4 regions of the Metabacillus mesotrionivorans genome follow, and region 4 is predicted to be linked to each of the others. Evidence: predicted binding sites of a transcription regulator. Region 4 holds the regulator's gene; each other region holds the start of a gene.
The links. The regulator Rex, encoded in region 4, represses fermentation and respiration genes when NADH is low (regulators of the CRP and FNR family bind a similar motif). The targets are predictions, from matches to a motif close to TTGTGAAATATTTCACAA.
Positions count from the first base shown of each region.

Region 1: the regulator Rex is predicted to act here: its motif matches at 3,063-3,080, upstream of yumC (ferredoxin--NADP reductase 2).
Region 2: the regulator Rex is predicted to act here: its motif matches at 5,904-5,921, upstream of ACTSEZ_RS11710 (L-lactate dehydrogenase).
Region 3: the regulator Rex is predicted to act here: its motif matches at 3,283-3,300, upstream of ACTSEZ_RS05660 (cytochrome ubiquinol oxidase subunit I).

Region 1 is NZ_JBQMFF010000003.1:174,989-182,296, forward strand. It holds gene spsC (stationary phase survival protein SpsC) at 1-184, opposite strand, end outside; gene ACTSEZ_RS10790 (YuiB family protein) at 480-770, opposite strand; gene ACTSEZ_RS10795 (YuiA family protein) at 862-990, opposite strand; gene ACTSEZ_RS10800 (NUDIX domain-containing protein) at 1,152-1,634, opposite strand; gene ACTSEZ_RS10805 (NAD(P)/FAD-dependent oxidoreductase) at 1,737-2,960, opposite strand; gene yumC (ferredoxin--NADP reductase 2) at 3,339-4,334, shown strand; gene ACTSEZ_RS10815 (hypothetical protein) at 4,592-5,590, opposite strand; gene ACTSEZ_RS10820 (HesB/IscA family protein) at 5,733-6,095, opposite strand; gene dapF (diaminopimelate epimerase) at 6,179-7,039, opposite strand.
Region 2 is NZ_JBQMFF010000003.1:352,441-359,748, forward strand. It holds gene ACTSEZ_RS11680 (LacI family DNA-binding transcriptional regulator) at 1-1,003, opposite strand, end outside; gene ACTSEZ_RS11685 (iron-sulfur cluster biosynthesis family protein) at 1,128-1,439, opposite strand; gene ACTSEZ_RS11690 (YegS/Rv2252/BmrU family lipid kinase) at 1,436-2,332, opposite strand; gene ACTSEZ_RS11695 (exonuclease domain-containing protein) at 2,621-3,352, opposite strand; gene ACTSEZ_RS11700 (DUF294 nucleotidyltransferase-like domain-containing protein) at 3,349-4,329, opposite strand; gene ACTSEZ_RS11705 (ammonium transporter) at 4,354-5,619, opposite strand; gene ACTSEZ_RS11710 (L-lactate dehydrogenase) at 5,944-6,909, shown strand; gene ACTSEZ_RS11715 (heavy metal translocating P-type ATPase) at 7,257-7,308, opposite strand, start outside.
Region 3 is NZ_JBQMFF010000002.1:142,961-150,268, forward strand. It holds gene parC (DNA topoisomerase IV subunit A) at 1-908, shown strand, start outside; gene ACTSEZ_RS05650 (hypothetical protein) at 1,102-1,410, opposite strand; gene ACTSEZ_RS05655 (alanine/glycine:cation symporter family protein) at 1,596-3,005, shown strand; gene ACTSEZ_RS05660 (cytochrome ubiquinol oxidase subunit I) at 3,380-4,711, shown strand; gene ACTSEZ_RS05665 (cytochrome d ubiquinol oxidase subunit II) at 4,723-5,736, shown strand; gene cydS (cytochrome bd oxidase small subunit CydS family protein) at 5,747-5,851, shown strand; gene cydD (thiol reductant ABC exporter subunit CydD) at 5,899-7,308, shown strand, end outside.
Region 4 is NZ_JBQMFF010000014.1:5,276-12,583, forward strand. It holds gene ACTSEZ_RS20295 (ABC-F family ATP-binding cassette domain-containing protein) at 1-904, opposite strand, end outside; gene moaC (cyclic pyranopterin monophosphate synthase MoaC) at 1,058-1,573, shown strand; gene ACTSEZ_RS20305 (redox-sensing transcriptional repressor Rex) at 1,570-2,211, shown strand; gene ACTSEZ_RS20310 (twin-arginine translocase TatA/TatE family subunit) at 2,229-2,408, shown strand; gene tatC (twin-arginine translocase subunit TatC) at 2,427-3,176, shown strand; gene ACTSEZ_RS20320 (YdiK family protein) at 3,201-3,398, opposite strand; gene ACTSEZ_RS20325 (CPBP family intramembrane glutamic endopeptidase) at 3,401-4,135, opposite strand; gene groES (co-chaperone GroES) at 4,415-4,699, shown strand; gene groL (chaperonin GroEL) at 4,740-6,368, shown strand; gene ACTSEZ_RS20340 (NAD(P)-dependent alcohol dehydrogenase) at 6,720-7,308, shown strand, end outside.

The DNA of each region.
Region 1 (7,308 bases), on a different contig from region 4:
TTAATGACTTGAATGTAAGTCCTGACAGTTTGTAGGGGTGATTTTCTGCCTTTAATCTTCCTTCTGCTAATCCGGTCCAGCCCGTTATATCTGTCGCTTCTGCACCTGAAAAAGCCTTGAACGTCGCGCCAAGCGCAAGCAGCAGCATAATAGCCATCATCATGCGCCTTATCGATTTTTTCATTATGGATGTCACTCCTCTCACTCAAGAAAAGCGTAATCGCCCGTTTAGCTCCGACAGCCAGATAAGAAATCACTTAAAAAGTCCGGATTTGACTTTTTAGGGGATTTTGTTCTGGCGGAGGAGTTGGGCGCTGGAGCTAGACACCAGTACGCCTTATAATTTCTATTCTCTAGAATAATCGTTTCCAATCAGGAAGCGAAATATTCAGAATGAAGAGGGATCCAATTTCTTCTAGCTCCTATCTAACGGAGTATAAACATACTAAAAAGACCTGCACGCATCGCACAGATCAGGACTAAAACATTTGATATCCTCTTTTTCGCAGCATGTTAATGACGATTCCGGACACGATGGCTCCGGCGAGTCCGCTTGCTAATATCAGGATATCTGCAAGGGCCAATGACGCAAAACGCTGTCCAAGTGAGGAAATAGATGAACCGGGAGCTGTGAAGTAGGCCGTAAATTTAACTGAATCTACGATAAAGATGCAGACAATCGGATAAATAATAGCCATGATCCATGACATTCTGAGCAGCATGTTCAGCAAGAAACCGATTCCAAAAAACAAAACAAAAAATAAAAGCATTGAAATGATTAATACAGGCAAAAACAAGTTATCCCCTCCAATACACCTCTTTTAGTGTACTGAACAAGGGATAACCCGTCAATCTTAAAATCTATGCTGATTTCTTCCCTGTTCCATTGCAGCAGTCACATGTTTCGGAACCTCCAAGAAGCAGCTGGAAATATCCTTTACCCGAACAATAAGGACACTCTTTCTTTTCAATAACAGATCCATTGATCATCTATATTTCCCTCCCGGTAAAAATCTCTTTTTAGATATTGAAGATACTATATCAGGTTCTTTGTAAAGGATAAAGGAAGAAAATCTGACGAGATTCCTTATGTAAGCGAATACATCAACTTCTTTCTCCCGTTTGCTTAACTTTTCTTATTATTTTGAAAATTATAAAAATAAACGGTAAGCTGTGTATCCGAACTGATTTCCGGGATTGGCCCCGTCCACTTTGTTCAGCATTTTTTCAAACGTTTCATCTGCGAATGATTTTAGAAGCAAAGACGAATCACTATGCTCCCTTAATAGATCGGGGTGCATAAAGGCTGCTTCAAACAGTTCATTTTCCTGAACGGTAATGTCTGAAGAAACGGCTTTAAGCCTGAAAATAATCATGTTATCGCTGATTTTTTCATGGATGACACCTGACCTGATCCCAATCACACCAAGTGCAGCCGTTTCTATCCCTGTCTCTTCTAAGATCTCTCTTGAAACAGCTTCATCAACTGTTTCTCCCTCGTTTACAAAGCCGACAGGAAATGACCATTTGCCCTTTAAACCTCCATAACGCTTTTTAACGACAAGCCATTCACCATTGTCATTTTCAACAAGCCCTGAAACGGCAATCCACACATTTCCCCGTTTGGATGACATTTAAAACTCCCCTTCCTTTTGAAAATTCTTTATGTAAATATCAATTTTTGTGCAAAAAAAAGACAAAAGCATATAGCTCTTGTCTTTAGTTTAATCGATTTCTCAGAAAAACTTAAATTTTCCTTTTTTCACTACAAGACCTGCTCCGCCAACCATCATAAGAGCACGGTTATCAATCATTTTCTTCATGAATGAAGCTTTTGTACCCATTACTTTTTTGCCGAACACCATGCCTACTGCATCGTCTTCGCCAAGAGAAGCTACTGTACCTTTGATATCAGGCTTGAACTCTTCCATTTCGCCCTGGTCGCGGACTGCAACTGAAATGTTCTTGGCAGCTGTGATACCTTGCTGCATAGCGATTTGAGCTGTCGGAGGGTATGGACGGTTGATTTCTTCGTTGATCACAAGAGAGCAGTCCCCGATGATAAAGACATCATCATGGCCTGGAGCTCTAAGGTAAGAGTCAACTTTTACGCGGCCGCGCATGTTTTCAAATCCGGCTTCTTCTACGATGCTGTTTCCGCGTACGCCTGCTGCCCAAACAACTGTGTCAGCTTTAATTTCTTCCATTACATCGTCTTTTGCAACGATAATGCCGTCTTCCACACATTCTTTAATCGCAGTGCCGATTTTAAATTCAACACCTTTGCGCTCAAGATGGTTTACAGCATACTCAACAAGCTCAGGGTCAAATCCAGGAAGAGCTGTTGGAGCAGCCTCTACGCAGATGATGCGCACTTTCTTATGATCAACATCGTACTCGCGGCAAAGCTCAGGAACACGGTTTGCAAGCTCTCCAAGGAACTCGATGCCGGTGAAGCCTGCTCCGCCCACAACAATCGCAAGACGCTGGTCGCGTTTTACTTCTTCTGTGTTGTAAGTAGCAAATTGATATTCGATGTGCTCGCGCAATTGACGTGCAGCATTAATATTTGTAATGCCGAATGCATATTCTTTAAGACCTTTAATTCCAAATGTCTCAGGATGAGAACCTAGAGAAACAACAAGATAGTCATACTCAAGCTCACCATTTGAAAGGACAATTTTCTTCTCATCTTTGTTGATCGATACAACTGTATCTTTCACAAATTTCACGCGGCTGTTATCAATGACATCTTTTACTTGGTATCTTGCTTTGTCATGATGCAGCGTACCAGCTGATGCCTCGTGAAGCCATGTTGTTTCATAATGATAATCATTTTTGTTCACCAGTGTAAGATCTGCTTCATTTACACCGATCATTTTTTGAAGACGCGTAACTGTCATTAATCCGCCGTAACCTGCACCTAGTACTACTATTTTGGGCTTTCTCAACCGAATCACATCCACCTTTTTTGATTTTTTTGCTGTGAAGGATAGAATAATGTCTATATTCCTTATCTTCCTCCGCTTTACAGCTTTTTATTTTGTTTTCCGCAAAAAAGTTTGTGAAAATGTTCACTTAACTTTTCAGAAAGAAGCAAATAATTAAATATGATAGAAATAATGCCTATATTCCATAATAGCACCTGTACTGATTTTTTCAAGACCAAATTAAAGGATTAAAAACGTTAAGAATTTTACAAAAATAAAAACATTCTCTATAATAATCATAATCAAACAGTGAATGACTCTTTCGCGCCGATGCCGGCTGAAATGACGAACGAGTGACAATATGTTAACATTAAGAATCATTATCAATTACAATTGGGGGTTATCTTTGTGAAGGAAGACACAAAAGTATACGACATCACGATTATCGGAGGCGGACCGGTAGGATTGTTCACGGCGTTCTACGGCGGCATGCGCCAGGCATCTGTTAAAATTATTGAGAGCCTTCCGCAGCTTGGGGGACAGCTTTCTGCCCTTTATCCTGAAAAATACATATATGATGTAGCGGGATTCCCAAAAGTCCGCGCTCAGGAGCTTGTCAACAACTTAAAAGAACAAATGGCTCAATTTGAACCAACGGTTTGTCTTGAACAGGCAGTTGCAGATGTTGAAAAACAGGCAGACGGCGTTTTCAAACTGACAACCGATCAGGAAGTGCATTACTCTAAAACCATCATCATTACAGCCGGAAACGGTGCTTTTCAGCCGCGTAAAATCGAGCTTGAAGAAGCGGCTTCGTTTGAAAAATCAAACCTTCACTATTTCATCGATGACCTGAATCAGTTTGCAGGACAGCGCGTACTCGTATGCGGAGGCGGAGACTCGGCAGTAGACTGGTCACTTATGCTTGAACCGATTGCAGAAAAAGTGTCCCTTGTCCACAGAAGAGATAAATTCCGCGCCCACGAGCACAGTGTAGAGAATTTAAACAACTCAAAAGTTCAAATCCTGACTCCTTTCATCCCAACTGAACTGACAGGAACAGACAAGATTGAACAGGTTGTTTTAGAAGAAGTAAAAGGCGACCGCAAAGAAGTCCTGGATGTTGATGCTGTCATCGTAAACTTCGGTTTTGTTTCCTCTCTCGGCCCGATTAAAAACTGGGGACTTGAAATCGAAAAGAACTCCATCCTCGTCAACAGCAAAATGGAGACAAATGTTGAAGGAATTTATGCGGCAGGAGATATCTGCACATACGAAGGAAAAGTCAAGCTGATTGCAAGCGGATTTGGAGAAGCCCCAACTGCCGTTAACAATGCAAAAGCCTATATGGATCCAAAAGCAAGAGTGCAGCCGCTTCACAGCACAAGCTTGTTTGAAAAATAAGCAGAATCATGAAGATGGCAGAGAAATAGTTTGTTTCTCTGCCATCTTTTTTTATTTGCGTTACCGTTTTTGGTTTAATCCAGAAAAAAAACGATTAGAGCGGCAAGTTTTACATGCTTACTGCCAAGATTAGCCTTTTTATAATCAACTTTTCCCGCTTTACTGCCAACTCTTTCTGATTTACTGCCAACTTCCCTTGTTTTACTGCCAACTCTTGCTTTTTAACAACCAACCACTTAGTTTTTCTCTATCTTTATTTACTGCCAGTTTTGGCTGTAAGGGTTATAAAAATACGGCTGCGGCTGCTGATATCGCTGGCCGTCAAACTGCATCATACCCTGATCTGATCCGGGCATCTGGCCAAACGGACTTCCCTGGCCTCCCTGCATGCCTCCGCCCTGGCCCATTCCAGGCATCTGGCCGAAAGGACTCTGCTGGCCTCCCTGCATGCCTCCGCCCTGACCCATTCCAGGCATCTGGCCAAACGGGCTCTGCTGACCTCCCTGCATGCCTCCGCCTTGACTCATTCCAGGCATCTGGCCAAACGGACTTCCTTGGCCTCCCTGCATGCCTCCACCTTGACCCATGCCAGGCATCTGGCCAGGTGACCCTCCTTGACCGCCTTGTGAGCCTCCGCCCTGACCCATTCCAGGCATCTGTCCAGACGATCCCCCTTGACCGCCTTGTGAGCCTCCGCCCTGACCCATTCCAGGCATCTGTCCAGGCGTTACCCCTTGACCGCCTTGTGAGCCTCCGTTCTGACCCATTCCCGGCATCTCGCCAAATGGGCTCTGACCGCTTCCGGAACCGCCATTTTGGCCTCCTGTTCCGCCATTTTGGCCTCCTGTTCCGCCGTTCTGACCCCCTTCAGTTCCGCCTTGCCCTCCGGATCCGCCATTTTGACCGCCGGATCCGCCTTGCCCGCCGTTCTGTCCGCCTTCTGAAGAGCCGCCTTGCTGCCCCTGCTCTGACTGACCGCCTCCATTTTGCCCTTCGCCTTCAGCCTTCGGAGGTTTCTCCATTACTTTAAATGATTTTATATCGCTAACGTTTACTCTGCTTGTAGTTAAAGCAGGAAAAGACAGGATATACGCATCTCCCGACTCTTTGTCTAAGTAAAAAATAAAGGCCTCTTTTTCAGCATCATTTGAAAATGTGAACTTTCCCCATTTATACAGACCTTCATTTAATTCGTCTGTCGAATTCAGACGGTAAGAATAGTAGCCTTGATACGGCGTATATGGATGATAATACATACTTTGCTCTGCCCCCTTATCGTTTTCACACCCATACTATATGCTGGGTTTTTGTCCAGTGTCAGAGAAAAGAAACAGGGGTTATTATGTGCAACATGCAAAAAAAGACATTCCCCTGTCATTCCAGGGAAATGTCCTTTTATCAGCACTCCTCAGGAGTACCAGTATTCGTTGCCGTTCTGAAAGAAGAACCGCAGCCGCATGAAGCGATGGCATTCGGGTTGTCGATTGTAAAACCGCCGCCCATCAGCGACTCTTTAAAATCAATAATCGTGCCTTTCAGGATTGGCGTGCTCTCCTTATCTACGACGACTTTGATGCCGTGAAGCTCAAATTGGGTGTCATCTTCGCCCGGCTCCTGCTCAAAGCCCATTCCGTAAGAAAGCCCGCTGCATCCGCCGCCTTTTACGCCTACACGCAGATAAGCCTGCTCCTCGCCGTTTTCTTTCATCATATCTTTTATTTGAAAAGCTGCTGCTTCCGTAATTGTTACTAAATCACTCATCTTTATTCCTCCTTTGCCGATTATCCAAAGGCTATGCTACCAGTATACCCAATCCGAAAGGAAGTCTCAAATGATTCAGCCTGTCAGCTGTTATAGTAATAAACTCCTGTGCAGATTACTTCAGCTGGTCCTGTCATAAAAACATTTCCTTCTTTAGACCAATTAATAAGCAGATCTCCGCCTGCTAAATGAACCGTCGTATCTTCTCCTCTTTTAGTAAAGCCGTTTAAAACTGAAGAAACAACGGCGGCACATGCCCCTGTTCCGCAGGCCATCGTTACGCCTGAACCGCGCTCCCACACCCTGAAGTGAAGTTCGTTTTCAGATACGACTTCTACAAATTCGACATTCACACTTTCAGGAAATAGAGGGTCTTTTTCAACAACCGGACCAAGGGTTAAAACAGGTGCCGTCTCAATATCATCCACATAAAAGACCAGATGAGGATTCCCCATTGAAACAGCAGTGCCCATATACTGTTTTCCGCCAAATTCAAGAGGTGCGTTTATCGCTCTTTCATCCGGATTTCCCTGCATCGGAATTTCGCTGCGGGTAAGCAAAGGTTCTCCCATGTCAATTGTCACTTTGCTGATAACGGAACCTTCGCCTTCAAGTTTTGCATAGACAAGGCCTGAGAGGGTTTCAATTGAAAACTCTCTTTCTTCTGTCAGTTTATTCTCGTACGCGTATTTCGCCACGCAGCGAAGTCCGTTTCCGCAGTTTTTTCCTTCAGAGCCGTCACTGTTGAAAATTCTCATCTTTACGGCTGCTTTATCTGAAGGGCAAATCAGGATCATGCCGTCTGATCCTATCCCTGTATAGACATTCGATACCTTTACGGCGATGTCGGCTAAACGTGATTCTTCTATCTTTTCTTCAAACATATTTACATATATATAGTTATTTCCAAGTGCGTGCATTTTGGTAAAGTTAAATTGGTTCATAAGAGTCTCCCGTTTTTTTTCTTTTTATAAGTATAAAATGCTGGAAACTGGAGCACAATAGAAATATCCCCCGTTTGTTATAGATAATAAAAGCTCCCTGCTTCGTGCAGGGAGCTTTTATTCGTTACAGCAGTCTTAAAACATAAACATTCCTGCAATTGCAGCACTCAACAGGTTTGCAAAGCCGCAATCGCAAAAAGCACGGCAACCCCCATTATTCCCCATAAAAAATCCATCATTTCTTCAACTTAGACAATAATTTTTGATGT
Region 2 (7,308 bases), on a different contig from region 4:
ATTTTGCAGATTCTCTTACAATTAATTCGGTTTCAAGTGTAATGACTTGCGCTTCGGAATTTTCTTCTAGCATATCTATGAGTGCATTCGCTGCTTTGTAGCCAAGTTCAAACTTATTTTGGGCAATGGTCGTTAGAGGCGGTGATGAATAGGAAGCAAGCAGAATGTTGTCATAGCCGATGACAGAAAGCTGCTCTGGCACGGAAAGTCCCGCTGCTTTTGCACTTTTTATCACGCCAAGCGCCATAAGATCGCTTGCGCAGAAAATGGCTGTCAGTTCAGCGTGTTCTTTTAAAAGCATCGTTCCTGCTTCCTCTGCTTTTTCCTCCGTAAAGTCACCGCTCGCAATATACTGCTCGTTTACTTGAAGTCCCGCTTCCTCCAGGGCTTCCATATAACCTTTAAGCCTTTGTTTACTTACATAAGCCTGATCATGGCCATTTACTAATCCTATGTTTTTATGGCCGGATTGAATGAGATGTTCAACTGCCCGTTTTGCCCCAAGAACGTTGTCTGTTGTGACATAGCCCACGCTCTTTGATGAAATAGGGATATCAATCAGCATACACGGAATGTCGCTTTCTACAACTTCCTTCAAATAAGGATCATCAATTTTCATCCCTTGAAGGATGACACCGTCGACTCTTCGTTCTCTGCACAGCTGAGAGTATGTTTTCTCCCGCTGCTTCGTAGTGGTCGTACTGAAAAGCACCAGGTCATAATCGCGTTCTGAAATGCATTCATTTACCCCCGAAAGAACCTCAAAAGTGAAATTGTCTTTAGAGCTGACACGGTTCATGCCGGATACAAGCATGCCGATGGTTCTGGACTTTTTCATGACAAGTCCCCTTGCCAGCGTGTTGGGGCTGTAATTGAGCTGTTTGGCAATCTCCGTAATCTTTCGTCTTGTCTTTTCGTTCACATCGGAATAGCCGTTCAGTGCCCGTGATACAGTCGTTACAGACACGCCTGCCGCTTTCGCAATGTCTTTTATCGTAGTCAAAATACTTTCCTCCAAAACGTTTCGGATGCCTTTGATAGTCATCTTACATGATTATGATAACGTTTGCAAATGTTTTCTTTCTGAAAAACTCATGAAAAAAAGGGATGACCAGCATCCCCCTTCCTCATACATATCTCAGCCCAATCCGATTGTTGAAGGTCTGATTCTTATTTTTAAAAACAAAAAAGTTGTTAGAATAGTCAATGGTCAGCTCATGATCATAGGCTTCTTCAAAATCATGATCAACCAGGATGCTTAGCTTTTCCGCCTCCAGTATTTTTTCATATTCTGCCGGATTGCGCTTAGGGACGACTCTCATTTCATAAAGTGTATTTACAATGTCACAGCTTCCCCGGTCAAGCGAGAGCTGAAGCATTTTATCTTCCGGAATGTCTTTCAGCTGTTTCTTTGCACTGTCTGTTACAGTCATTTTCATTGCTCATCCTCCTTCGGAACCAGTATTTCAATATGCCGTTTTAAATTTCCAATTTTCACAGGCAGCTTATCCCCTTCATCCCCATCAACATTCGCAATCATTTCGTATGTAGAGGAAACATCTACCTCGGGAACTTTTAAGTAGACAACCTGCTCGCTTTCTGCCAGATCCCCTGTCAGAACTTTTGGGAGCAGCAGAAGAAATTGAGGCAGGGCCATATCTTTTATGATCATGACGTGCAGTTTGCCGTCGTTGACCTTTGCTTCCGGCGCAATGGTTTCAAACCCGCCCACCGAATTCGTCAGGGCGATAAGCATAAGAAGCGCCTCTCCCTCCCACACGCCCTCTTCATGCTTGACGCGGAGTTCAAACGGCTGCTTTTCCTTCATTTTTTTTACCCCTTCGACAATGTAGGCGAGCGGACCAAGCTTTGTCTTTTGCTCAACAGGTGTTGAAAAGGATGCTTCAGCAAGAGCTCCTACAGCAACAATATTAATGAAATAGCGGTCGTTTATCTTGCCTACATCTGTCCGACTTGAATGCTGTTGCTCCATCATGGCGATTGCGTCTTCCGGCTCCAGCGGAATATGCAGCGCCCTTGCGAAATCATTGACCGTACCAAGCGGGATAAGGCCGAAAAGCGGCCTGTGCTCCTGTTCAGCTATGCCATTGATCGCTTCATTAATTGTTCCGTCGCCGCCCATCGCCGCAACAAAATCAAGCCTCCGTTCACATGCTTCGCGTGCAAAGTCTCTGGCGTCCCCTTCCCCCTCTGTTTCCCGCAGTTCGGTTTCGTAGCCCATCTTTTTCATTGTTTCCAGGGCATATTCCGTATATTCCGCCCCTTTTTCCTTGCCTGAAGATGGATTAACAATCAGCATCGCCTGCTTCAAACCAGATTCCCCCTTGAATGTGCTCTTTTCAATGACCTTACCCTTATTTTGTATAATTGGAACCTGTTAGATTGATAGATTGTTGATTTTTCTATTAAAAAGATAAACTGTTTTCACTCCGATAATTTTTTAAAAAATTGTACCCGTTCCCGTTCTCTCCAGTCACAAGATTACCGCAGGAGTGCCTTCCGCTTCAGTCCACTGGTGTATATAAGTTGTTCATAGAAACAGCAAAATTCACGAATTGAACCAAAAGAAAAAGCACTGCCAAGTCCTATGGCAATGCTTCTAAAGCGCAGCAATCCGTTCATAAATATCCCGAAGGTTACGGCAGCCCTCTTTTTTAACATCTTCAATGTAGCCGCACCAGAGTTTAGCAGTCATGACGGCGTCACCGAGGGCATGATGCCGGTCAGTGATAGGAATCGACCGGTGTTCGCACAGGTCTTCGAGCCTGACATAATCCGTATGGGGATCAGCAATCCGCTGAAGAAAGGAAGTATCGACGATCCGGTGCTTGAAGGGTGCCCGGAAATGCTTCCAGCTTGCGTGCTGCATAAACTTCTTTTCATGCGATGAGTGATGCGCTACAAGGGTGTCACCTTTAACAAATTTAAAAAACTGAATGAGCGCTTCCTCAAGCGCCGGTGCCCCTTCCAATTCCGCTTCTGTAATCCCTGTCAGCGTGCTGATTTCACCAGGAAGGCCGTTTTCGTGGCGGACAAGTGTATAAAACCGCTCGTCTTCGAGCATCTCGCTCCCCTTCACTTTCACCGCACCGATTGAGATAATTTCATTTCCCTGTTCAGGAAAAAAGCCCGTCGTTTCAATATCAAACACGACAGCGGAAAACTCTTCTAAAGGAACAGACATCACTTCCTCAGCCTTCATCTCCCGCTGAAGCTGCCTTAAAAATGCAATCTGCTGGGAATTCTGCCCTCCCTGTGCCGTCCCGAAAACACTCGTCTGAAACTTGCCGTGCACTTCCCGGATAAAATGAATAAACGGATTCGACTTCATGAATGAACACCCTTTTCAATGATCACTTGAACGTAGTGATGCAGCTTCTTCCCGTTTTTTAAAATGGTTTTCAGTTCCTTCTTTTCCGCACGGTTGAGGTCCTGTACAGGCAGATAATGCACATCATCATACTCTTTAATTCTCTTTAAATTCGACATCCGGAACTGAAGCAATCGCTGAAAACTTTCTTTATAGATTTCAAGTTCATTTTTATATTCATCCTGAAGGGAAAGGCCGTTTATCCGGTCAAGGGTGGAGGATTCCATGATCCCTTCTTTAATAGCAAGAATTCTCACCGCATTCACATACGGAAGAAATGCCGCCTGTTTAATGTTCAGGCACCCCTGATAATGGCCGCTGCTTTCTGTAAAGATCTGGCCGAGCGGTCCGACAGACGGTTTGATGTGCATGATGGTATCCAAAAACCGTTTCAGAAGCTTTGGCGACTGCTTTTGATAACTGTCCACTCTTTGCTTTAAACGGATAAGCAGCTTATCATTTCCCGCCATCGTTCTTGCATCAATGAAGATCTGCAGGTATCTCATCGATTCAAAGCTGACATCCTCCATCCATTTGTCGAGCAGCCCTTCATATCCTTCTGCCGACTTGCACCATAAAGGATTTGAGCTCATCACTTTTCCTTCGCAATAAGGGTAACCTGCAGCATGAAGTCCATCCGATAGTTCTTTTCCGAGAGCCAGAAAATATTCCTCTTCAGCTGCACCGCTTTTTTCATACACCATACCGTGATCCTGGTCGCTTACGACCGCCTGTTCAAACCTCCCTGCACTCCCCATGACAAACCACGCATAGGGCGAAGGAGGATCCCCTTTCTCCTCCTTCACAATCTGCAGAGACCGTTCGAAAACCGTCCGCATGACCCGGTCATGAAACACATTCAGCGAATGCGCATCAGACATATGATTCTGAATCTCTTTCTCTCTCCACTCCCTGATTGACCCGTAGCTATCACCCATGAACCGCACGTCCCTTTCGCTCCATTACGAGCTGATCTTATCCTCTTTTGATAAGAATACTTCAGGATAGCCGTAACTTCCATGCTCACTCATATCAAGACCCATAATTTCTTCTTCCTCTGTCACACGCAGGCCGCCCATCAGCTTTTTCGCTGCGAAAAGAATAACGAATGAAACGATGAAGGCATAAGCACCTGACACCCCGACACCCATAATCTGAACGCCCAGCTGTTCAAAGCCTCCTCCGTAGAAAAGTCCCGGCTTTCCGACAGTTGCAAGTTCCGGTGCTGCAAAGAATCCGGTTGAAATGGTTCCCCAAACCCCTGCCGCACCATGAACAGATAAGGCAAAGATCGGATCGTCTATTTTTTTCTTTTCAAAAAATCTCACACTATAAAAAACTAGAATTCCGGCAACAAATCCGATTAGAACAGCTGCCCACGTTTCAACAAATGCACATGAAGCGGTAATCGCGACAAGCCCGGCAAGTGCCCCGTTCAGCATCGTCGGAACATCTGATTTCCCAAGAACAGCCCATGAAACAAGGAGAGCTGCAACCGCGCCTGCAGCAGCCGCAAGATTCGTATTAAGAGCCACATAGCCGAAAAAGCCATCTTCCACTCCAAGCGTACTTGCAGCATTAAAGCCGAACCAGCCAATCCACAGCACGAGCACACCAAGAGCCGTAAAGACCTGGTTGTGGCCGAAAATATTGTTGGCAGAGCCATCCTGATTAAATTTTCCGATGCGGGGCTTTAACAGAATTGTAGCAGCTAAAGCAGCCATAGCACCTGTTAAATGAACAACGGTGGAACCGGCAAAGTCCTGCTTGCCGTGCTCTGCAAGCCATCCGCCTCCCCAAATCCAGTGAGCGACTACAGGATACACCAGCGCCGAAAACAGCACAGTGAACACAAGATAAACCGAGAGTTTCGCGCGCTCAGCAAATCCGCCAAGAGCAATGGTAATCGCAATTCCTGCGAATGCAAGCTGAAAAAGAAAGAAAACAGATGACGATAAATTCATTCCCTCAAGCTCATATCCTGAGTAGAAAAAATGAGACAGTCCAACAAAGAAATTGGAATTGTCACCGAAAATAAAGCCGAATCCAACCGCCCAGAAGATAAGCGATGCAAGACCAAACGTAAAAATTGTTTTCCCTGCAATATGTCCTGCATTTTTCATTCTGGTCGAGCCCGCTTCAAGCAGAATAAATCCTCCCTGCATAAGTATGACAAGAATGGCACCCAGCACCACCCATAAACTGTTTAATAAATATACCGAATCCAATTGAATGTCCTCCCTGATGATTTTTACCTTACATTAGATGTTATAAAACATAACATAAAACTATTATTCTTTATTCTATCTGAATATTAATTGTTGTCAACCAGTTTTCTGTAAATTATGTCACAAATCCTAACATCGATGAATTTGCCTATATTTTTATAACAGGAATTGTCCAGCTCCGCCTCCCAACCCTTCCGTCAGAACAAAATCCCCTAAAAAGGCGGGCTAAACGGTCGGCTACGCTTTTATCATGGACATTTTTCCCTTTTTAAGGTAAAATTATATTGTGAAGTTTTTCACATAATAACGGGAGGGTGTTGCACTGTGGCACAGGAAAAAATAAACCGTGTAGTGCTTGTAGGAACTGGATTTGTAGGATCAAGTTATGCGTTTGCTCTTATGAATCAGGGAATTGCAGATGAACTGATTCTGATTGACGCGAATGCCGAAAAAGCCCTTGGAGATGTCATGGATCTGAATCACGGAAAAGTCTTTGCTCCGAATCCGACTGCCATCAGACTCGGAAACTATGAAGATTGCAAACACGCAGACCTTGTTGTTATTTGTGCAGGCGCCAACCAGAAGAAAGGCGAAACACGCCTTGACCTTGTTTCAAAAAACTTGAAGATTTTCAAAGAAATTACGGAGAGTGTCATGCAATCAGGGTTTGACGGCATTTTTCTCGTTGCAACAAATCCCGTCGATATTCTCACGTATGCCACATGGAAATACAGCGGACTGCCACAGGAGAAGGTGATTGGTTCAGGAACCATTCTGGACACATCCCGTTTCCGCTACCTGCTTGGAGATTACTTTAAAATTGCGCCGAACAACGTTCACGCCTACATCATCGGCGAACACGGCGACAGCGAGCTGCCTGTCTACAGCACTGCGGACGTCGGAGGCATACCTGTTATGAAAATGATTGAACGCAACAGCACCTATAAAAAAGAAGACCTGGATGAGATTTTTAAAAATGTGCGCGACGCAGCCTATCAGATTATTGAGAGAAAAGGCGCCACGTATTACGGCATTGCCATGGGCCTTGTCCGCATCACAAGAGCCATCTTTCATAACGAAAATTGCGTGCTCACCGTTTCTGCGCGTCTCGACGGACAATACGGCGAATCTGATGTTTACATCGGTGTGCCCGCCGTTATTAACCGCGACGGCATCAGGGAAATCGTAGAGCTTGACTTAAGCGCAGACGAACAGAGCAAGTTCCGGCAAAGCGCAGGGGTGCTGAAGGAGATCCTGGCTCCGTTTTGGCCGGGAGATGCACCTGCTTAAGGAAGTAAGAGAGGAAGACTGAAGCACTCCGGCTCTTGGGAAGCCGGAGTGTTTTGCGTTGGAAAATGTGCTGTTTAGCAGATGGATGGAAGAGAGTTTGATTGAGTATGATTAGAGATTGGGATTGTTCCCTTTAGCTGCAGCAGAAAAGCCTGAGTGGTCATAAGTGACATGGATTGTTACCTTCAGCTGCTACAGAAAGGTCTGAAGGGGCTGAAGGGTCTGAAGGGGCTTGGATTGTTACCTTCAGCTGCGGCGGAATTGTCTGAAAGGTCATAAGAGGCTTGGATAGCACTTATTCCATTCAAAAAAAAACACGAACCCCGCAAGGTCCGTGTTCTCCCAATCTAGCTGTCTCTTTTTTCTTTTACTCTTAATAGACGCAATCCGTTGGCTGTC
Region 3 (7,308 bases), on a different contig from region 4:
TTGTTACAGTAACAAAGGACGGCTATATCAAACGTACGAGCAGCCGTTCATACTCTGCATCAAATGGCCAGGATTTCGGCATGAAAGAAACAGACAGGCTGCTGGGGAAATTTGACATTAATACAACCGAAACCATTCTGCTGTTCACAAGCAAGGGCAATTACATCTATTGTCCGGTTCATGAAATTCCTGATATCCGCTGGAAGGACCTCGGCCAGCATATTGCCAATCTTGTCAGCCTGGAGCGGGATGAACAGCTGATAAAGGCCATGCCTGTTAAAGATTTTGAAGCCGCGCAGTACCTGCTCTTTGTCACAAAGAACGGGATGGTCAAGAAAACCGAACTTAAATTGTACAAGGCCCAGCGGTACTCGAAAGCCTTAATGGCTGTCAATCTTAAAAGCGATGACGAGTTGGTCAATGTTTTTATGACATCTGGAAACGATGATCTGTTCCTCGCGACGCAGTTCGGATATGGATTGTGGTTTGCTGAGGAAGAAGTCGGCATTGTGGGCGCAAGAGCAGCAGGAGTCAAAGGAATGAATCTGAAAGAGGGAGATACAGTAGCAGGCGCTGCGGTTTTCCCTGCAGGAGACATTCCGCAGATTGTCATTGTGACACAGCGGGGCGCTGCAAAGAAAATGTCGCTTAAAGAATTTGAAAAGACTTCAAGAGCCAAGCGCGGATTAATTATGCTGAGAGAGCTGAAGAACAATCCTCACAGAGTCGTTGGCATGCACCTTGTCGATCAGTCCAGCAAACTGATGCTGAAGACAGAAAAAGGGCATACAGAAGAAATTCACGCAGCACAGCTGCGCGCAAATGACAGGTACAGCAATGGATCTTTCTTTATCGATGAGGGAGATTCCGGGTCAGTTAAAGAAGTGTGGGTGCCAGTCACCCAGTAAATGAAAAGACATCCCTGAAATGAAAAGGGATGTCTTTTTTGCGTCTTATTTATTTTTAGAGAAGTATTCAGTAAACGCGTGCATAATCTCAATTCCCTGATACAAAAATAGACTGAAGGCCGTTAATGAAAAACCAGTCACCATAATTAGTCTCATCCAGAACATCGCATTTCCCTCCTTTTTTAAAAAGATTCTAGGGTCTTAGCGATGAACGGCCATAATAGGAGGACTGGTAAAAAACAGACAGCAGAAATTTCTTGAACTGGCCTGCTGAAGCTGACAAAGCAGCAATCACGGCAGCCGCTAAAAGTACAGGTATCAAGCTTGACTCGCTTTGTTCCATGCTGAAAGGCATTTTCTCGTATTCAGCTTTATCCGCTGAAACCAGCTGAACATGCTCTTCAACATCAAAAGCCGGTGTCTTTACGGGATGATGCTGCACATGCGGCGAAACCCCGGTCAGGAGAAGGGCAATGAGAAATAGAAAGATTGTCTGTCTCATAACATTCCTCCTTTTAAATCGTGCAATCGAATATACATAATCATAACGCATAATGACGGATTCGAACAGTGGAAACTTTTTTCGTTTTTACTGTGCAAAACGACAATTTCTGATATACTCTAACTTTGTGATGTTAGGATTCCTAACATAAAGTTAGAAAATTTATTTTTTTCAGGAGGTTTAATATGGATTTTTTAAATGGAATTATTTCCGGCGGGAATACAATTCTGTGGTCATACTTGCTGATCTATATGCTTGTAGGACTTGGTTTGTATTTCACAGTCCGTTCAAGATTTGTCCAGTTCTGCTACTTTGGCGAAATGTTCAGGCTTCTAAAGGAACCTGCAATGGTATCCAAAGAAGGCAAGAGAGGCATTTCGTCCCTGCAGGCATTCTTTATCAGTGCAGCATCAAGGGTTGGCACCGGTAATTTAGCGGGAGTAGCTATTGCCATTGCCGTTGGAGGACCGGGTGCGGTTTTCTGGATGTGGCTGATTGCGCTTGTAGGAATGGCTTCAAGCTTTGTAGAAAGCACACTTGCGCAGGTCTACAAAGTAAAAGACGGAGATCAGTTCCGCGGCGGACCTGCTTACTATATGGAAAAAGCGCTGAAGGCAAGGTGGATGGGCATCCTGTTTGCCGTTTTAATAACGTTATGCTTCGGGCTGATTTTCAATGCTGTTCAAGCCAATACCATTGCTCTTGCTTTTGACAGTGCATTTGCTGTGGACAAAACGGTTATGGGCATCATTTTGGCTGTCTTCACCGCACTGATTATTTTCGGCGGTCTGAAAAGAGTAGCTGCAGCATCCCAGATCATCGTGCCTGTTATGGCGCTGATCTACATAGCTGTTGCTCTTGTCGTTGTTATTATGAACATTACAGAAGTGCCGAACGTCATCGCCGTCATTTTTGCAAATGCTTTTGGATTCGAGCAGGCAGTAGGCGGAGGTATTGGCGCTGCAGTTGAAAACGGAATTAAAAGAGGACTGTTCTCGAATGAAGCAGGTATGGGAAGTGCACCGAACGCTGCCGCTACGGCAAACGTTTCTCACCCTGCTAAACAAGGTTTCATCCAGACACTTGGCGTGTTTTTCGACACGATTATCATCTGCAGCACAACAGCATTCCTGATTCTTCTGTTTGACACGACACCGGATCCTTCGCTGGACGGTATTCAAATCACCCAGGCAGCTTTGCAGTCTCACATTGGAGACTGGGCAGGCACGTTCCTGGCTGTAGCGATTCTGCTGTTCGCCTTTAGTTCGGTTATTGGAAACTACTACTACGGGGAAACAAATATTGAGTTTTTAAACGGAAGCAAGACCGTTCTGTTTATCTACCGTTTAGCAGTAGTAGGGATGGTTATCTTCGGATCGGTATCAGGTTTCCAGCTGATTTGGGATATGGCTGATCTCTTTATGGGTCTTATGGCCGTTACGAACCTTATTGCCATTGCCATCCTTTCAAAAATTGCATTTGAAGTGCTGAAAGATTATGCACGCCAGCGCAAAGAAGGCAAAAATCCTGTATTTAAAGCAAGCTCCATCAAAGGACTTAAAAATACTGAATGCTGGGGAGACGATGAGGTTTAACCTCTGAATAAGAAGCATTAACGGATTCATCCACTGCTAAAGCACACCTTTCAGTTTCTGAGCGGTGTGCTTTTTCTTTTGAAAAGCGGAGGCCGGCAAATGGGGAGGAAGCAGATTTTTATAGAGAAGGCATAGGGGCTTTGTCAAATGTCCTGCTGTAAAAACAGCGAAGAGTTTGTGAAAATGTGAACAAACTTTATCAATTCATGTATTTCTATCGTTTTACAGATGAATTTGGGCTAAACTAATCAGTAGAAGCAGATCATTCCATTTATTTATGTGAAAACATTCACAAACATTTGTTTTAATTTTCCTGATTAGAGGAAAAGAATGGATAAACTGCTATTTATTGCGTGAAGTAGGGGGGAACGAAATTGTTTGAGTATGATCCGGTATTGTACAGCAGAATTCTGACAGGCTTGACACTTGCATTTCATACGATTTTTTCCACACTTGGAGTAGGTGTGCCGCTGCTCATTGCTCTTGCAGAGTGGATTGGCATCAAGCGAAATGATGAACATTACCATCTGCTTGCAAGGAGATGGGCGCGGGGCTACATCATCACAGTGGCTGTCGGGGTTGTTACAGGAACGGCAATAGCCCTTCAGCTCAGTCTGCTGTGGCCGAACTTTATGCAGGTTGCAGGCCAGACAATCAGTCTGCCGCTGTTTTTAGAAACTTTTGCGTTTTTCTTTGAAGCTATTTTTCTAGGTATCTACCTTTATACATGGGACCGCTTCAAAAAGAAAATCTACCATTTGCTGCTGCTGATTCCGGTGGCTCTCGGAGCGACGCTTTCCGGTTTCTTTATTACAACTGTGAATGCTTTTATGAACGCTCCGCTTGGATTTAATATGGAAAACGGAGTTTTGACTGGTGTAAACCCGCTGCTTGCGATGTTTAATCCGGCAACGCCGACAAAAATGGCGCACGTGCTGTCTTCAGCCTACTTAACATCTGCCTGTGTGCTGGCCGCCATTGCCGCATTTATGATTCTAAGGGGCAGAAAGCATGTTTATTACAAAAAAGCACTCAGACTTTCTATGACTGTGGCTTTTGTCTGTGCAATAAGTACAGCCGTTATTGGCGATCTATCAGGAAAATATTTGGCAGAGTACCAGCCTGAAAAGCTGGCTGCTGCAGAATGGCATTTTGAAACAACAGAAGAAGCATCATTAATTCTCGGAGGAATCCTTGATGAAAACAATGAGGTCAAGTATGCGCTTGAGATTCCCTACGCATTGAGCATTCTTGCGCACGGAACGCCGGATGCAGAGGTGGCGGGGCTTGAAGAGTTCCCGGAGGAAGAATGGCCGCCGCTGATTGTCCATTATTTCTTTGATCTGATGGTTGGAATCGGCATGTTTTTGGCGTTTGTATCCTTCCTGTACATGGTCATGAGATGGCGGAAAAAATCTAATGAGCTGAACCGGATTCTCTTATGGCTGATTGTCAGCACGGGTCCTCTTGCCATGCTTGCCATTGAAGCGGGGTGGTTCTTTACAGAAGAGGGCAGACAGCCTTGGATCTTAAGAGGCTACATGACAACGGCGGAAGGTGCCACAACATCAGGCTACGTTGACATCATGCTGTATTTGTTCATCGCCCTGTACGCGGTGCTTGCTGTATCAGCCGTTGCTGTGCTTCGCCGTACATTTAAGGCAAATCCCGCTGAGCGCGAGCTTGAAAAATTAGGATTGAAATAGGAGAGGACAAGATGGATTATGAACTGATTGGAATTACCGTGCTCTGGACATTTTTGTACGGATACCTTATTGTGGCGTCCATTGATTTTGGTGCAGGTTTTTTCAATTATTACTCTGCACTGACAGGACGTGGGCCTATTGTAAAAAAAGTGATTAACCGGTATTTGTCTCCGGTCTGGGAAGTGACGAATGTATTCCTGATCTTCTTCTACATTGGATTGGTCGGATTTTTTCCGTCGCTTGCCTTTTACTACGGTACAGCCCTTCTCGTGCCAGGAAGCATAGCCATTATTCTAATTGCCCTGCGCGGTTCGTATTATGCGTTTCATCACTACGGTAACCGAGAAAGTCTCTGGTATCAGTTTTTATATGGAGCGACAGGCCTGCTGATTCCGGCTTCTCTGTCCGTTGTGCTTACACTGTCTGAAGGCGGCTTTATTGACGTCAGCGGGGATGAGGTACAGCTGAATTACGCCGAGCTCTTTACAAGCACGTATGCGTGGGCCGTCGTCTTTCTGGCGATTGTAAGTGTGCTCTATATCTCTGCAAGCTTTCTGACGTTTTATGCTCATAAAGCGGGAGACAGCAGTGCCTTCAACCTTCTGCGCAAATATGCGCTGTTTTGGAGCGGCCCGACCATTCTTGCAAGCCTGCTCGTTTTTGTGTCCTTAAGAGAGCATAATCCGGGTCATTTTCAGCGGATGATGGATATGTCCTGGCTTTTTGGTTTATCTCTTCTGTTTTTTGCGGGTGCCGTGTATTTGATTTGGAAAAAGAAGCGTTTGGGCGTTTCGTTTATCCTGGTCATGCTGCAGTTTGCGGCTGCATTTTACGGATACGGGGCATCGCATCTGCCGTATGTGCTTTATCCGTACGTCACGATCTACACAAGCTTTACAAACGATACCATGGCCCTGGCACTCATCCTTGCATTTCTTGCAGGATTAATGCTCCTTGTACCGTCGTTATACTTGCTGATGAGGCTGTTCCTGTTTGATAACGATTATGTGAAAGGCAAAAAATAGGAGGGATATCATGCAGACCTTTTTGATAATGGTGGCACCGGTACTAATTGTCGCAGTGACCGTTACAGGATTATTTGTCTGGGGTGCTTACGCAAAAGAGCCCTATGAAAAATAAAACGTGCAAAAGCTTGATAGGCTTAAACGCATAAAGGAGTCCGTGTGATGCAGCTGAAACATCTGGCGTCAAAACATAAAAAACATATTTGGCTTTTGAGGCTGCATGCTTTTTTAACAGGTGCAGCCGTTATAGCACAGGCGTGGCTGTTCGTCAGTATCACAGATGCCGTCTTTTTAAAAGACACGCCATTCCGGGATGTTGTTCCTGAACTATTTATTTTGCTCGCAGTGTCCCTTTGCAGGGCAGGATTTATGTATTTCGGCAAAAAAACCGGCGTTACATTAGCGGCAGCCGTTAAGAAAGATATACGTTCATCGCTTCTCAAAAAGATGTCCAGAGAATCTGTTTTATCCTCTTCCGGCGGACAAACCGGCAGGAAAGTAAATGTACTGCTGGATGCAGTGGATGAAATAACACCTTATTTCAGCACATACATTCCTCAAATGATCCAGACGGGAATCATTCCGCTGATGATGGCCGCTGCCGTATTTACGCAGCATGTGTACTCCGGCATCATTCTGCTGGTCACAGCCCCTTTTATACCGCTTGCAATGGCACTGGCAGGCAGGAAAAGCAAAGATAAAGCAGAGCGGCAGATGGAGAGGCTCTCGCAATTTTCCGGCCATTTTCTTGATGTTCTTCAGGGGCTTGTGACATTGAAGATGTTCGGACGTTCAAAGGAGCAGAAAGACAAGATTGCAGAGAGCAGTCTGGAAATCCGTGATGCCACAATGCAGGTTTTGAAGGTAGCATTTCTCTCAGCGCTATCCTTGGAGTTTATTTCAATGCTCAGCATTGGACTGATTGCCTTTGAACTTGGCCTACAGATTGTTGTCTTTCAGACTGTGACATTCTTTTCTGCCTTCTTTATTCTCATTCTTGTTCCTGATTTCTACCTGCTACTTAAAGATTATGGCAGTGCCTTTCATGCAGGCAGAGGAAGCATGGGTGCTGCGAAGCTGATAGCAGAAGAACTAGAGGAGCGGGATAAAGCTGCAGTGTGGGGAGATCAGGAGACTGGCGGAGGACCGCCTGAGCTTCATCTGAAAAAGGCTTCTTACTCATATAAGAACAGTTCATTTGCATTGCATGACATTCATGTTCACCTTAAACCGTTCGAAAAAGCAGCCATTGTCGGCAGAAACGGATCAGGTAAGACGACCCTTCTTCATCTGATCAGCGGGCTGATACAGCCTGATGAAGGTGAGTTGATCATAAATGGCAAAGAGAGGGCAGCTTATGATGAAATGAGCTGGTTCAGCAGGATGGTTTACATTTCTCAGCATCCCTATATCTTCTCAGGGACAATTGCAGAAAATATAGCCATTGGCCAGCTGAAAGAGACGAGCCGGCGGGAAATAGAAGATGCAGCCCGCAAAGCGGGTCTTGCTTCCATGATTGAAGCTCTTGAACACGGGTTTGATACGGTCATTGGAGAAGGGGGAAGGGGTCTT
Region 4 (7,308 bases):
CCATGCGCTGCAGTTTTTTCTGGCGGCTTTGCGCGCGCTTGGTGGTAGACGCTCTCGCCATGTTCCGCTGGATAAAATCTTTCAGTTTTGCCACTTCATCCTGCTGTTTTTCAAAGAGCTTGAGCTCTCGTTCATAGTTTTCAGCGGCCTGCTCGAGGTAGCGGCTGTAGTTGCCGATGTACTTTCTGCTTGCGTGCCGTGAAATCTCATAAACCTGGTTGACAACCTTATCAAGGAAGTACCGGTCATGGGATACGATTAGAATGGCACCGCTGTAACCTTGCAGGTATTGCTCAAGCCATGACAGCGTTGCGATATCCAGATGGTTCGTCGGTTCATCCAGCACGAGCAGATCAGGGCTTGTCAAAAGCAGCTTACCAAGGGCAAGGCGTGTTTTCTGGCCTCCGCTCAAACGCTGGATCGGTGTTGAGATGTCAAAGTCAGCGAAGCCGAGTCCGTGAAGAACAGAACGGATGTCTGCTTCATATTGATAGCCGCCTTTTTCTTTAAATTCAACCTGAAGACGGTCGTATTCATTCAGCAGCTGCTGAAATTCCCGTTTTGAAGGGTCTGTTTCAGCCATTTTCATCTCCAGGCTGCGCATCGTTTTTTCCATATCCTTCAGAGGCTGGAAAACGGAAATCATTTCATCCCAGATGGAAAGCTCGGATTCAAGGCCGGTATCCTGGGCCAAATAGCCGATCCGGACATCCTTCGGCTTGATGATCTCTCCTGATTCATAGGAAAGCTGTCCCGCGATAATCTTCAGGAGAGTTGATTTTCCGGCGCCGTTGCGGCCGACGAGTGCAATCTTGTCGCGCGTTTGTACTTCAAGTTTAATGTTCGATAATATAAGATCAGCAGCAAAATATTTTGTCAGCTGGTTAATTTGCAGCAAAATCATGTCTTTTCACCTCATGCTATGATAGGTTAAGTGTAGCTTATCCGCGGGGTGCCCGCAATGATTGGGGCCTCCGGATGCTTGTATTTGTCACAATAAGTAAAAAGACAGATTTGTAAAAATAGTGTATAGTCTAGGTATGAGGGGCGTAAAAAGATGTCAAATTTTACTCATTTTAACCAGCAGGGCAGAGCCAGGATGGTTGATATATCCGAAAAAAATGAAACAGTCCGCACAGCCGAAGCGATTTCAAGCGTCATCATGAGCATCGATGTGCATGAGAAAATCGTAAACCAGCAGCTTGAAAAAGGCGACGTGCTTGCTGTTGCGCAGGTAGCCGGCATTATGGCTGCCAAGAACACATGGAACATCATTCCGATGTGCCACCCGATCCCGCTTAAAGGAATCGATATCTCATTTGACTGGGAAAAAGACGAGGGACAAGCCCGCCTTGTCATACATGCTACAGTCAAAACAAAAGGAAGTACAGGTGTTGAAATGGAAGCGCTAACTTCCGCTTCCGTCTGTGCACTGACGGTTTATGATATGTGCAAGGCTTTAGACAAGGGACTTGTAATCGGTCCGACGTACTTATCTCAAAAAACCGGCGGGAAGAATGGGGATTACAAGAGAGATAAATCTGCATCTTTGAATGTGGGGGTTAGAACGTGAACAACATCGAACAATCGAAAATTCCGCAGGCGACGGCAAAACGCCTGCCTTTATACTACCGTTTTTTAAAAAACCTGCATGCTTCAGGAAAGCAGCGGGTGTCATCGGCTGAACTGAGCGATGCCGTGAAGGTCGACTCCGCGACCATCCGAAGGGACTTTTCCTACTTTGGAGCTCTAGGGAAAAAAGGATACGGCTACAACGTTAATTACCTGCTGTCTTTTTTCAGAAAGACGCTAGATCAGGACGAGGTCACAAAGGTTACGCTGATTGGAGTGGGAAACCTCGGCACAGCTTTCCTTCATTATAACTTCACGAAAAACAACAATACGCTGATTTCACTTGCGTTTGATGTGGATGAAAATAAAATCGGCACCGAAATCGGCGACGTGCCGATCTATCATCTTGATCACATGGAAGAGCACCTGCCTGAGGATGTGACCGTTGCGATTCTGACCGTCCCTGCCCAGGCTGCCCAGGCAATTACAGACAGACTGATTGCAAAGGGCATCAAGGGGATTTTGAACTTTACCCCGGCAAGACTGAATGTGCCGGAGGAAATCAGAATTCACCATATCGATCTCGCCGTCGAGCTGCAGTCGCTCGTCTACTTTTTAAAACATTACCCGAATGCATAAAGAAAGAGGTGAAAACCATGCCGAACATAGGATTTGGAAGTCTGCTGCTGATCGTTTTTGCTGCTTTATTAATCTTCGGTCCAAAAAAGCTCCCGGAACTCGGAAAAGCGGTGGGAAATTCTCTGCGCGAGTTCAAGTCAGCCACAAAAGGCCTAGCTGATGACGATGATGAAGACAAAAAGAAGGAAGAGAAGTAAGATAGGATGAAAGCAGTTATGAAACAAAACGACATGTCGGTCGTCGATCACATTGCAGAGCTCAGAAAAAGGATCATCATCACCGTCTTTTTCCTGTTTCTCGCTGTGATTGCCGGCTTCTTACTCGCAAAGCCGATCATTATTTATCTGCAGCATACGACAGAAGCAGAGAATTTGACGCTTAATTCATTCCGCATGACAGACCCGATCATGGTCTATATGCAGTTTACCTTTATCATCGCATTTATCCTGACGTCGCCGGTCATTCTCTATCAGCTTTGGGCTTTTGTCAGCCCGGGGCTCTATGAAAAAGAACGCCGCGTTACGCTCAGCTATATCCCGATTTCTATCGGGCTGTTTTTGGCCGGTCTCAGCTTTTCGTATTTCCTGCTGTTTCCGTTCGTGGTCGATTTTATGGAGCGGCTCTCAAATGACCTTGATATTAACCAGGTCATCGGGATCAATGAGTATTTTCAGTTTCTCATTCAGCTGACCATTCCGTTTGGGCTGCTGTTTCAGCTGCCGGTTGTCATCATGTTTTTGACAAGGCTCGGGATTGTTACACCGATGTTCCTGTCAAAGGTGAGGAAATACGCATACTTCATTCTGCTTGTTATCGCAGCACTCATCACACCTCCGGAGATTGTCTCTCATCTCATGGTGTCTGTGCCGCTTTTCATTTTGTATGAAGTCAGTATTTTCGTCTCAAGATTTGCCTACCGTAAAGCTCAGAAAACACAGTTTGAGGAAGAAAATAAAGAAGGGTAATCCGCTGACGGATTACCCTTTTTCTTATTTTTTCTTCGTTTTCACTTTATACGAAAGAGTAAACATTCGGAATGCCACTCCAAGGTCAAATGTTGCAATCAGCATCAGCAGGATGGTCGGAAAAGACCATAGACCGTTTTCCGAGCTGTTTACCGCAAGATAGGTAAACAGGATGCCCATTGCCAAGTAGAAAATTCCCATCGATACCGGGCTTGTTCTCATTCTTACATGCCTCCAAAAATAAATTGCATTTGTTCCGCATTCTTCATCATTTCTTCAATCTGTTCGCGGTTCGACTGCAGCAGCACGACCAGTGTATTCATGGCGACATGCGCAAAGATTGGTACGAGCAGGCGCTTTGTCCGGATATACAGGAAAGCAAAGACAAAGCCCATTGATCCGTACAGGAGCAGATGCTGCGGCTCACCGTGCACAAGCGCAAAAACGATTGAACTGATCAAAGCCGACAGGAAGAAATTCATGCGCTGATAGAGAGCGCCGAACAGAATCTTTCTGAAAATGATTTCCTCTAATATCGGTCCGATAATGGAAGTGACGAGGATAAGAAGAGGCGTAACCTTTAATACTTCCATGATAATCTGCGTATTCTCTGACTCTCCTTGGATTCCGAGCACTCTCGTTTCAATTGTGGCTGCGAGAACTTGGACAGTCAGCGCCAAAAATACTCCGGCCACTGCCCATAGGATGGACACACTTACCGGGGCTGCGTCACCTCTTAATTCCTTGTTGTCTCTAAAGTGGGTGCGCATGAAAAACAGGACGAGGACAAATGCAGCCGCAAAGCTGAAAACGGTCCAGTATCCGGATGCCATAATCTGAGCCATTCTCATCGATTCGCCTTCGCCTACACCAAGCTTAAGGAGAAGCGGGATGCCAAGAATGCCTGAAAACTGCATGACGATGTATGTCAAAATGATTAGCCAGTATTCTTTCTTCAATCGAATGACTCCTTTTTTCGCCGATTATCGGTCATATGTTTATGTGTCAACTAGGCATTATTGTACCATAAACAGGGCAGCATGTAGGAGGATAACGCCTTTATGGTATGCCTTATGGGGATGAATCATGTAATTGATAAGGATTTCATTTTTTTTTGACTTATCACTTGAATTTGGGTGAGAGATTCTATAATATAATACTTGTGTTAGCACTCGGGACATCTGAGTGCTAATAAATAAGAAAATTTAAATCAATGAAATTTGAGGAGGTTGTTTCACTTGTTAAAGCCATTAGGTGATCGTGTCGTAATTGAGCTTGTACAATCTGAAGAAAAGACTGCCAGCGGAATCGTATTGCCGGACAGCGCGAAAGAAAAGCCGCAAGAGGGCAAAGTTGTAGCAGTAGGTACTGGTCGTGTGCTTGACAACGGTGAGCGTGTTGCTCTTGAAGTTGCAGAAGGCGATCGTATTATCTTCTCAAAATACTCTGGTACTGAAGTGAAGTATGAGGGTGCTGAATACTTAATCTTACGCGAAAGCGACATTTTAGCAGTTATCGGCTAATTTTATAAATATCATAAAAATTTTCAGGAGGTAAGAAATTATGGCTAAAGACATTAAATTCAGTGAAGACGCTCGCCGTGCAATGCTGCGCGGAGTTGACGCACTTGCAAATGCTGTAAAAGTAACACTTGGACCAAAAGGACGCAACGTGGTTCTTGAGAAAAAATTCGGATCTCCGCTAATCACAAATGACGGTGTAACCATCGCAAAAGAAATCGAGCTTGAAGATGCATTCGAAAACATGGGTGCAAAGCTTGTTGCTGAAGTTGCAAGCAAAACAAACGACGTAGCAGGCGACGGTACAACAACTGCAACGGTTCTTGCTCAGGCAATGATTCGCGAAGGTCTTAAAAACGTAACAGCAGGCGCTAACCCAATGGGTATCCGCAAAGGGATCGAAAAAGCGGTGGTTGTTGCAACAGAAGAGCTTAAAGCCATCTCTAAGCCTATCGAAAGCAAAGAATCCATTGCTCAAGTAGCTGCGATTTCTGCTGCTGACGATGAAGTAGGACAATTGATTGCTGAAGCAATGGAGCGCGTTGGAAACGACGGCGTTATCACAATCGAAGAATCAAAAGGCTTCACAACAGAGCTTGAAGTCGTTGAAGGTATGCAGTTCGACCGCGGATATGCATCTCCATACATGGTCACTGATTCAGACAAAATGGAAGCTGTCCTAGACAACCCATACATCTTAATCACTGACAAAAAAATCACAAACATTCAAGAGATCCTTCCTGTACTTGAGCAGGTTGTACAACAAGGCAAGCCTCTACTATTGATTGCTGAGGATGTTGAAGGTGAAGCACTTGCTACTCTAGTAGTAAACAAACTTCGCGGAACATTCAATGCAGTAGCTGTTAAAGCTCCTGGATTCGGCGACCGCCGCAAAGCAATGCTTGAGGATATCTCTGTTCTTACAGGCGGAGAAGTGATCACTGAAGACCTAGGCCTTGACCTGAAATCAGCGAACATCTCCCAGCTTGGCCGCGCTTCTAAAGTTGTTGTAACAAAAGAAAACACAACAATCGTTGAAGGCGCCGGCGAGTCTGACAAAATTGCAGGCCGCGTAAAACAAATCCGTGCTCAATTAGAAGAAACAACTTCTGAGTTCGATAAAGAAAAATTACAAGAACGTCTAGCTAAATTAGCTGGCGGCGTAGCAGTCATCAAAGTTGGTGCTGCAACTGAAACAGAACTAAAAGAGCGCAAACTTCGCATTGAAGATGCCCTTAACTCTACTCGCGCTGCAGTAGAAGAAGGTATCGTATCAGGCGGTGGTACTGCCCTTGTAAATGTATACAACAAAGTAGCATCTGTTGAAGGAGAAGGCGACTTCGCTACAGGCGTAAACATCGTTCTTCGCGCACTTGAAGAGCCAGTACGCCAAATCGCACACAACGCAGGCCTTGAAGGCTCCGTTATCGTTGAGCGCCTGAAGCATGCTGAAGTAGGCACTGGATTCAACGCTGCAACTGGCGCATGGGTAAACATGATCGAAGCCGGTATCGTTGACCCGACAAAAGTAACTCGTTCAGCTCTTCAAAACGCTGCATCTGTAGCGGCTATGTTCTTAACTACTGAAGCAGTAGTTGCTGACAAGCCGGAAGAAAACGCTCCTGCAATGCCTGATATGGGCGGCATGGGTGGAATGGGCGGCATGATGTAATCAATGCCCAAAACCTGAAATAGCATCATATGCTATCGTCAGAAACAAAATGAGAGGCTTCCCAATAGGATCTGGGAAGCCTCTTTTTTTTATTTCTTATGTTAGGTGGAGATGGACATACTTAGTTAATTGAGCATCTGTAAGGCGTGGACATAAGTTTACAAAAGTGATAAGACATTGTTGTATGCAATTCAAAACCGCCAGACAAAAACATTAACACTTGATCTACAGTCAACTCTAACAGTTACCATGGTTTCACAAGAGCAAAAAGAGGTATAGAGATTAGAGAGGATTCTCCCTCTGTACTTTGCTTTCTCTTATTATGAAACTATTACTACTGGAGGTTTTTCTATGATTACTGCTAAAGCAAGAGCTGTTGACGGGCCGGACAAACCTTTTAAAGAGGCTGAGATTACGCGCCGCGATTTGGATTCGAAAGATGTATTGATTGAAATTAAATTTGCGGGGATCTGCCATTCTGACATTCATACGGCGCACGGGGAATGGGGCGAGGTGAATTATCCGCTCGTACCGGGACATGAGATTGCGGGGATTGTCACGGATGTAGGACCCGAGGTTACGAAATACAAGGTCGGGGACCGCGTAGGGGTTGGCTGTATGGTAGACTCCTGCGGTGATTGTGAAAACTGCCAGAAAGGGGAGGAACAATACTGCCTGAAAGGAAACATTCCTACCTACGCTGGTGTTGATAAATACGGGGAGCCGACTCAGGGCGGTTATTCTACTCATATTGTTGTAGTCGAGGACTTTGTGCTGAGCATTCCGGATAATATCGAGCTTGATCAGGCTGCACCTCTTCTTTGTGCGGGTATTACGACCTTTTCTCCGCTGCATCACTGGAAGGCAGGTCCGGGCAAAAAGGTAGCGATTGTCGGTCTCGGCGGTCTTGGCCATATGGCTGTTAAGATTGCGCATGCTA